Regions from separate parts of the Ensifer sp. VA4 genome, predicted to be linked through region 1. Evidence: predicted binding sites of a transcription regulator. Region 1 holds the regulator's gene; the other holds the start of a gene.
What was found. Region 1 encodes PhoB, which activates phosphate uptake and scavenging genes when phosphate is short. Its sites were predicted from a motif close to TGTCATNNANCTGTCAT; they were not measured.

Region 1 (4,373 bases):
GGGCACCGTCGCATGCTCCGCCAATTCCAGCAGCCGCCGGTGGTCAGTGGTGCGGATCATGATCGCGTCGACATAGCGCGACAGGACCTTGGCCGTATCGCCGATGGTTTCGGCGCGGCCGAGCTGCATCTCCGTGCCCGACAGGAACAGAGTTTCGCCGCCGAGCTGACGCATGCCGACATCGAAGGACACGCGTGTGCGGGTGGACGGCTTTTCGAAGATCATCGCCAGCATCTTGCCGGCGAGCGGCTTCTCCGCGGTTCCGGCCTTGGTCGCCGCCTTTCGGACGCGGGCGTCGTCAATGATCGTCCGGAGATCGGCGGCCGTCACGGCCGAAAGATCGAGAAAATGTCTGGTGCCTGGCATCGTACTCGGTTCCTGTCTGAAAAATCGATCCCTGGTGCGCCACGCATTCCGCGTGAACGCACGAAGATCATTCTAACACCCTGTGTCGGCGTCGGTCCTATCCGTCAAGCAGCGGCGTTGCCGCCGGCCTTCCGCACTGCTTCGGCAGCGCGCTCGATGCGTGCGAGGCCTTCGCGTGCTTCCTCCGCCGTCACCGTCAGCGGCGGCAGCAGACGCAGCACATTGTCGCCGGCCGGCACGGCCAGGAGCTTCTCGGCGCGGATTTCCTTCAAGAGATCGGCTGAAGGACCCTTCACCTTGATGCCCAGCATCAGGCCGTCGCCGCGGATGTCCTCGATGACGTCCGGGTAGCGGTCTTTCAGCGAGGCAAGTCCCTGGCGGAAGACGAGCGCGACATCGCGCACATGGGTGAGGAAGCCGTCAGCGAGGATGACGTCGAGCACGGCATTGCCGACGGCCATCGCCAGCGGGTTGCCGCCATAGGTGGAGCCATGCGTGCCCGCCACCATGCCGGCGGCCGCCTCTTCCGTCGCCAGGCAGGCGCCGAGCGGGAAGCCGCCGCCGATGCCCTTGGCAACGGCCATGATATCCGGGCGGATACCCGCCCATTCATGGGCAAAGAGCTTGCCGGTGCGGCCGACGCCGGTCTGCACCTCATCGAGGATCAGGAGCAGGCCGAACTCGTCGCAGAGCGCGCGCAGTTCCTGCAGGAATTCCTTCGTCGCCGGACGAATGCCGCCCTCGCCCTGGATCGGCTCGATCAGGATCGCGGCGGTCTCTTCTGTGATCGCATTCTTGACGGCCGCGATGTCGCCGAACGGAACCTGGTAGAAGCCAGGGGCCTTTGGTCCGAAGCCTTCAATGTACTTCTGCTGGCCACCGGCGGCGATCGTCGCGATCGTGCGGCCGTGGAAGGCACCCTCGAAGGTGATGATGTGAAACTTCTCCGGCTGGCCGTTGGCGAAGTGGTAGCGCCGCGCCGTCTTGATCGCGCATTCCAGCGCTTCCGCACCGGAATTGGTGAAGAAAACCCGATCGGCGAAAGTGACGGCGGCCAGGCGGCGCCCAAGGCTTTCCTGCCCCGGAACCTCGTAAAGGTTGGAAAGGTGCCAGACCTTCTCGGCCTGCGCCTTCAGCGCCTCGACGAGATGCGGATGCGCGTGGCCGAGCGAGTTCACGGCAACGCCGGCGGCGAAATCGAGGTAGCGCGAGCCGTCTTCGGCGATCAACCAGACGCCCTCTCCTCGCTCGAAACGCAACGGCGCGCGCATGTAGGTATCGTAAAGCGGCGTGGTTGCAGTCATGCGAGGCTCTCCTTCACTCCAATCGGCATCGATCCCGCAGCTTCATGCGGCCCGATAAAAATCAAAAATGCCGCCTTTCGGCGGCGCAGGCACTATTCCCATTTCGCACCGCAATGTCAACAAAACCAAGCCTTGCAGCGCGATGGCGAGACCCGTTTCCCTGCGACGAAAAAATCGTCCGGAAGGGCTTGCAAAAATGCAACGCTGATCGAGCAAGTTGGGGAAAACTACGAATTCGATTCGGCGCGATTCCCCGGACTCTTGCCACGGAGTCCGGCGGTCAGTACGTTAACATTCAATTACTAGACGCATGCGGCGGACCTAGTCACCAAAAGAGTTATCGCGTTTGCAACCTCGGGGTTCAGCCGGGGTGCGGTGAGGGATTCTGCCATCCCCAACGCTGAGAACGGAGAGTGCAGAGATGAACTGGACTGACGAGCGGGTGGAGAAACTGAAGAAGCTTTGGTCCGAGGGCCTGAGCGCAAGCCAGATCGCGGCGCAGCTCGGCGGCGTCAGCCGTAACGCCGTCATCGGCAAGGTTCATCGCCTGAGCCTTCCCGGACGCGCCAAGGCTGGCGGCAGCACCACTGCGGCGGCCCGCCCGAAGCGGCCGACCTCGGCCCCGCGCGCCCCGAACTACGCCTCGCGTGTTTCGACCCGCACCGTTGCCCGTCCGTCCGGCGCCACCGTCCTCAAGGAAGAGATCGAGGTGGATCTCGTGGCCGAGCAGGACTTCAGCATCAGCACCGATGTGGTCGTGCCGATGTCGCGCCGCCTCGAGCTGACCCAGCTCACCGAACGCACCTGCAAGTGGCCGATCGGCGATCCGCTGAAGGAAGAATTCCACTTCTGCGGCAATGACTCGCCGGAGTCCTCGCCCTATTGCAACTTCCATGCACGGCTTGCCTACCAGCCGTCGGCCGAGCGTCGGCGGATGCGCTGAGGCTGCGCACAGGAACAAAAAAGGGGCTGAGCGGCCCCTTTTTTATTGCCTGTTGTTCGCCCCGCTCAGCTTTCGAGCGAGTAGCCGGCGCCGCGGACCGTGCGGATGACGTCCGGCATGGTCGAGAAATTCAACGCCTTGCGCAGGCGGCCGACATGCACGTCGACGGTCCGCTCGTCGACGTAGATGTCATGGCCCCAGACGCCGTCCAGCAATTGCGAGCGTGAGAAGACCCGGCCCGGAGAGGACATCAGGAACTCGAGCAGGCGGAACTCCGTCGGCCCCAGGCGAACTTCGCGGCTGCGGCGATGGACGCGATGGGTTTCCCGGTCGAGCTCGATGTCGCCGCAGCGCAGCAGCGTCGAGAGCACTTCGGGTTTCGCCCGGCGAAGCATCGCCTTGACGCGAGCCATCAGCTCCGGCGTCGAGAAGGGCTTGACCACATAGTCGTCGGCACCGGTCGCGAGACCACGGACGCGCTCGCTTTCCTCGCCCCGCGCCGTCAGCATGATGATCGGCAGCCGCTCCGTCTCCGGCCGCTGGCGCAGCCGACGGCAAAGCTCGATGCCGGAGACGCCGGGCAGCATCCAGTCGAGGATCAGAAGGTCGGGCAGGCGTTCCTGGAGCCGGATCTCCGCCTCGTCCCCCCTGAGGATCGTATCGACGTCGAAGCCTTCCGCTTCCAGATTGTAACGCAACAGGACGCTCAGCGCCTCTTCGTCTTCGACCACGGCGATTTTTGGCAACATCAGGTAACGTCTCCTTACCGCGAGCGCCGTGCGGCTCAATGGCCGGACCGGTGCTCAGACACTCTAAACTGGAGCAGTTCCGCCATTTTCAAAGGCGGTGCGAAAGCCGCATGCTTCAGATACAGGCATTCGGGGCCGCGACCGGAGCCGCGACCAGATGATATTCACGGGGCATGCATTGCGAACGGCGCGTCTAACGCTCAGTCGTTGACCGAGCCCAACGTCGACGTATTGTCATCCTTCGGGCGCTCGCCTTCCGGCTGGGCACCCGTCGCCATGTAATAGATCGTCTCGGCGATGTTGGTCGCGTGGTCGCCGATGCGCTCGATGTTCTTGGCGCAGAACAGAAGATGCGTGCAGGGCGTGATGTTGCGCGGATCTTCCATCATGTAGGTCAGCAGCTCGCGGAACAGCGAGGTATAGATCGCATCGATCTCCTCGTCCCGCTCGCGAATGCTGTTGGCCTTTTCCGGCGAACGCGAGGCATAAACGTCGAGCACTTCCTTGAGCTGCACCAGGGCGAGCTCGGCGAGGTGCTCGAGACCGCGGGCGAGCTTGCGCGGAATGCCGGAACCGGCGACCGCGATCACGCGCTTGGCGGTATTCTTGCCGAGATCGCCGACACGCTCGAGGTCGGCGGCGATGCGGATCGAGCCCATGATCTCGCGAAGGTCGGCGGCGACCGGCTGGCGCTTGGCGATCGTGACGATCGCCTTTTCGCCGATCTGGCGCTCGGCATCGTCGAGAATGGTGTCGTCCGAGATCACCTTCTGCGCCAGAGCCAGGTCGGAATTGACCAGGGCGCGAACGGATTCAGCGACCATCTGCTCGGCGAGACCGCCCATTTCCGAGATGCGGCGCGTCAGGTATTTCAGTTCTTCGTCATAGGCGGACATGATATGCATGGACATGATCGTCGATCCTTGCGGGCGCTTTCCAGTTACTGTTGCAGCCGTCATTGGCCTCAGCCGAAGCGGCCCATGATGTAATCCTGGGTGCGCTGGTCATCCG
Region 2 (4,373 bases), on a different contig from region 1:
CAGAACTTCAAGCAGGAAGCCTCCGGCAACGGGATCAGCCCTGCGGTCCTCGATCGCGCCCTCTCGAGCGTCTCCTACAACAAGGCCACGATCCGCGCCGACCGTGGCCAGAAGAGCTTCAAGCTGTCACTTGACCAATTCATGCAGAAGCGCGGTGGCCAGGCGATCATTTCCCGCGGCAAGAAGATGAAACAGCAGAACGCCGCGCTGTTCACCAGCATCGAGCAGCGTTTCGGCGTCCCGGCCGGCCCGCTGATCGCCATCTGGGGCATGGAGACCGGCTTCGGTGGCTTCATGGGCAAGGAGCATACGCTTTCGGCCGTGTCGACGCTTGCCTATGACTGCCGCCGCTCGGACTACTTCACCGATCAGCTCTATGCGGCGCTGCGGCTCGTGCAGCGCGGCGACCTGAGCCCGGATGCGCGCGGTGCTGCCCACGGCGAGATCGGCCAGACCCAGTTCCTGCCGGCCAACGTCTTGAAGTATGGCGTCGATGGCGATGGCAATGGCCACATCGACATGGTGCGCTCCAAGGCCGACGCGCTGGCTTCGACCGCCAACTTCCTGCGCGGCCACGGCTGGCAGCCGGGTGCAGGCTATCAGCCCGGCCAGGCGAACTTCGGTGCGATCCAAGGCTGGAACGCGGCAAGCGTCTACCAGCAGGCAATCGCCATCATCGGCGCGGAGATCGACGGCCTCTGATCTTTGGGATGTCCGACCTTTTCTGAGATAGTCTCAAGCCCGGTTCGATGGACCGGGCTTTTTGCTGGCTACATGCCCGGGCGGGAGAAGTCGCCGGTCGCCGGGTCCATCACCCAGAGCTCGCCGGTCGAGATGTCGAACCAGGCGCCATGCAGGTGAAGCTTGCCCTTGGCCTCGAGGATCTGAACGCAGGGGAAAGTGCGCAGGTTGGCAAGCGAGTTGCGGATCGAGACCCGCTCGAGCGCACGCTGGCGCTCCGCCTGGGTCATGATGTCGTTGCTCTGGATCTGCTCGGCTGCCGGCTTCAGGAGGTGCATCCAGCGACCGATGAAATCACCGGGCGACAAGGGCTCGGCATCCGGATCGAGGGCCGCCTTGATGCCGCCGCAGCGGCCATGCCCCATCACGACGATATCGCTGACGCGCAGCGACTGCACAGCGAACTCCAGGGCGGCCGACGTCGAGTGATAGTGACCGTCGGGCTCATAGGGCGGCATGAGATTGGCGACGTTGCGCACGACGAAGAGTTCACCCGGGCCGCTGTCGAAGATCGTTTCCGGCGCCGCACGCGAATCGCAACAGGCAACGACCATCGTCTTCGGCTTCTGGCCGGTTTCCGCGAGCACCTTGTAGCGTTTCTGCTGCTCGTTGAAGCGGCCATTCATGAAGTTGCGGTAGCCGTTCAGAAGGTGATCCGGAAAACGCTGCTGCTGCTTGTCCATCGGTTTCTCCGCTGCTGCTTCGAGCCAGACGCGGGCCTTCGCCCGCATCACGCTCCAAGTCATGAAAATCATCATGATCTAAAGTTCAATCCACGATGTCTTCCAGGCATCGTCGATGAACAGCTTCTTCTATTTTCGCCGTATCTGATTCGGATGTACCAGTCGGCGCATCTGCACCATCGCCATCGGCGTCGAAAGGCTCGAGGCGTCCTGCTCGATCGTCAGTTCATCGGCACCGCGCTTGACGCTGCGCGCGATGATCTCGAACACGCTCGCAGTCGCCATCTGCAGTGCGCGCTCTTCTGAAAGTCCTTCGAGAAGTCGCGCCAGGAACACGGCAGTCAGCAAGTCGCCTGTGCCATTCGGCGGGTTCTCGACGAGCCGATGCTCGGCAAGCAGCGCATGATTGCCCGAAAGGAACAGGTTGCCCGTACCGCCGCTCATCATCGGCACTGCCGAGGTCACCAGCACGCGGGCCGGGCCGAGGCCGAGAGCGGCATCGAGGATCGCCGTATTCGTTTCCAGCGTGGCGCCGGAGAGCCAGGCAAGCTCGAAGCGGTTCGGTGTCGCCAGATTGGCAAGCGGCAGCAGCCGGTCGCGAATGGCCGCCGCGGTCGCCTCCGGAACATAGAGCCCGCCGGCATCGCCGATGACGGGATCGCAGGCATAGATGAGTTTGGGATTGCGCTCTCTGAGAGCTGCCACCAGTCGCGCGACACCCTCGGCCTGGCCGGCCGAGCCGAGATAGCCCGAAAGCACGGCGCGCACCTCGCCCACCCAGGGCGCGGCAATGAGATTGTCGATCACCGACTGGAAATCCGCATCCGCAATGGTGACGCGCGTCGAGCGCCCGTGCCCGGGATGCCAGGGAAGAATGACCGTCGGCAGAGCCCAGACCGGATGCCCCAGCGTCTCCAGCGCGAAGACTGCGGCCCGGTTGCCGACCTTGCCACGTACGACATGGCTCGAGATGACGATGACGGCGCCGGGCAGGGAGGGCATTTCGGGCATCGACGAGTCCAATCCTTCAGTCTAGAACTCTGATCACCCGACTGTCACCGCCCTGTCAACAGCCGATGGCAGATAGGTCCCGCAGAAGCCGCTGGCGTTTTCGTGCTTTTTCATCGATTTTCGAGCAATTTTCGCGAAATTGCCTTCGATTTAAATGGATTTAAGCTGTTTTCACGTGAAATTCTCCGATTTTGGGCTCGATTTTGCCGAAATCGGCGTAAAAAGCGGTCGCCATTAGCCATGGTTCTGATAGGGTTTGGCCTATCATGAGTGGGAGAGACTTCATGGGCGTGAAATACAATCCGAAGCGGGACAGACACATCGACGCAGCAAAGGCGGCCGCCATCAAACTGGGCGTCGACGGGCTGGCGCCGGAAATCCTCTTCGGTGGGGCCAGCAACGACGACCTCGATCTCTATTCGGCGGACATGCTGGCGCTGACTGCAGCCCATGCGCACCGTGAGCTCGCCCGCTGGGATGGCGGCAAGCCACAGGTTTCGGTGGAGAGCGTCGCCGGCGTCGCACCTGGCGGCACCGAGGTTTCGATCATCGCGATCACCGAACGCAACATGCCGTTCCTCTATGATTCGATCATGGGGGAGATCACCAGCACCCACCGCGACATTCACCTCGCGATCCATCCCATCCTGGTTCAGGAACCGGGCGAGCCGGCGAAGCTCTTCGATCCGGACGAGGCAAGCGATCCGGCACACCGCGTCAGCCACATCCAGATCCATCTGACCAAGCTGGCACCCGTCGAGGCCGAACACCTCAGCAACCGCATTCGCGACGTGCTGGAGCAGGTGCATCAGACCGTGCACGACTGGCCGGCGATGACGGCGCTGCTCGACCAGGCCATGCAGGAACTCGAGGCCTACAACGCGTCGCGCAAGAAGAGCGACCGTGACGAGGCGCTCGCCTTCCTTCGCTGGCTGCGCGACAACAACTTCACCTTCCTCGGCATGCGCGAGTACACCTATTCGGGCAAGGGCGAGAAGGCAGCCGTCGAACGCGGCAAGGGCAGGGGCCTCGGCATTCTTTCCAACCCGGACGTACGCGTCCTGCGCCAGGGCAAGGACGCGGTGCTGACCACGCCGGAAATCCTCGCCTTCCTTGATGGCCCGGATTTCCTGATTGTCACCAAGGCCAACGTCAAGTCGGTCGTGCATCGCCGCGCCTATATGGACTATGTCGGCGTCAAGCGTTTCGATGCCGACGGCAATGTCACCGGGGAATTGCGCATCGTCGGCCTGTTCACCTCCACGGCCTACACCCGCCAGGCATCCGAGATCCCGCTGCTGCGCCACAAGATCGAGAAGATCGTCGATCACTTCGGCTACGACCCGCAGAGCCATTCCGGCAAGATGCTGGCAAACACGCTGGAGTCCTATCCGCGTGACGACCTGTTCCAGATCGATGTCGGCCTGCTTGCCGCCTTCTGCGAGCAGATCAACGAGCTCGGCGACCGGCCGCGCATCCGCGTGCTGCCGCGCATCGACCATTTCGACCGTTTCGTCTCGGTCATCGTCTTCGTGCCGCGCGAACAGTATGATTCGGACGTTCGCGAGAAGATCGGCGACTACCTGAAGACGGTCTATGACGGCCGCGTCTCGGCTTACTACCCGGCCTTCCCGGAAGGCGGCCTGGCCCGCGTCCACTTCATCATCGGCCGTTCCGCCGGCAAGACCCCACGCATTCCGCAGGCCAAGCTCGAGGAAGCTGTCCGCGAAATCGTGACGCGCTGGATCGACCGGTTCGATCTGCTCGCCCGCAAGGACGGCATCGAACTCAATGTCGACGAAGCCTATCAGTCATTCTTCACCCCGGCGGAAGCCTATGCCGACCTCGCGGATATCGCCGCCTGCAAGATGGAAGACCCGATCCGGATCTCCTTCTATCACTACCCGCGCGCCGTCACGCGCGCCGATACGGCAGAGC

Region 2: the regulator PhoB is predicted to act here: its motif matches at 2,478-2,494, upstream of AC0C6X_RS07725 (NAD-glutamate dehydrogenase).

What each region holds. Positions count from the first base shown of each region.
Region 1 is NZ_JBVQPO010000001.1:626,690-631,062, forward strand. Features, by position in the region: gene argF (ornithine carbamoyltransferase) at 1-366, opposite strand, end outside; gene AC0C6X_RS02935 (aspartate aminotransferase family protein) at 471-1,670, opposite strand; gene AC0C6X_RS02940 (GcrA family cell cycle regulator) at 2,092-2,613, shown strand; gene phoB (phosphate regulon transcriptional regulator PhoB) at 2,679-3,362, opposite strand; gene phoU (phosphate signaling complex protein PhoU) at 3,563-4,276, opposite strand; gene pstB (phosphate ABC transporter ATP-binding protein PstB) at 4,327-4,373, opposite strand, start outside.
Region 2 is NZ_JBVQPO010000004.1:110,693-115,065, reverse strand. Features, by position in the region: gene AC0C6X_RS07740 (lytic murein transglycosylase) at 1-702, shown strand, start outside; gene AC0C6X_RS07735 (carbonic anhydrase) at 771-1,424, opposite strand; gene pdxY (pyridoxal kinase PdxY) at 1,554-2,435, opposite strand; gene AC0C6X_RS07725 (NAD-glutamate dehydrogenase) at 2,720-4,373, shown strand, end outside.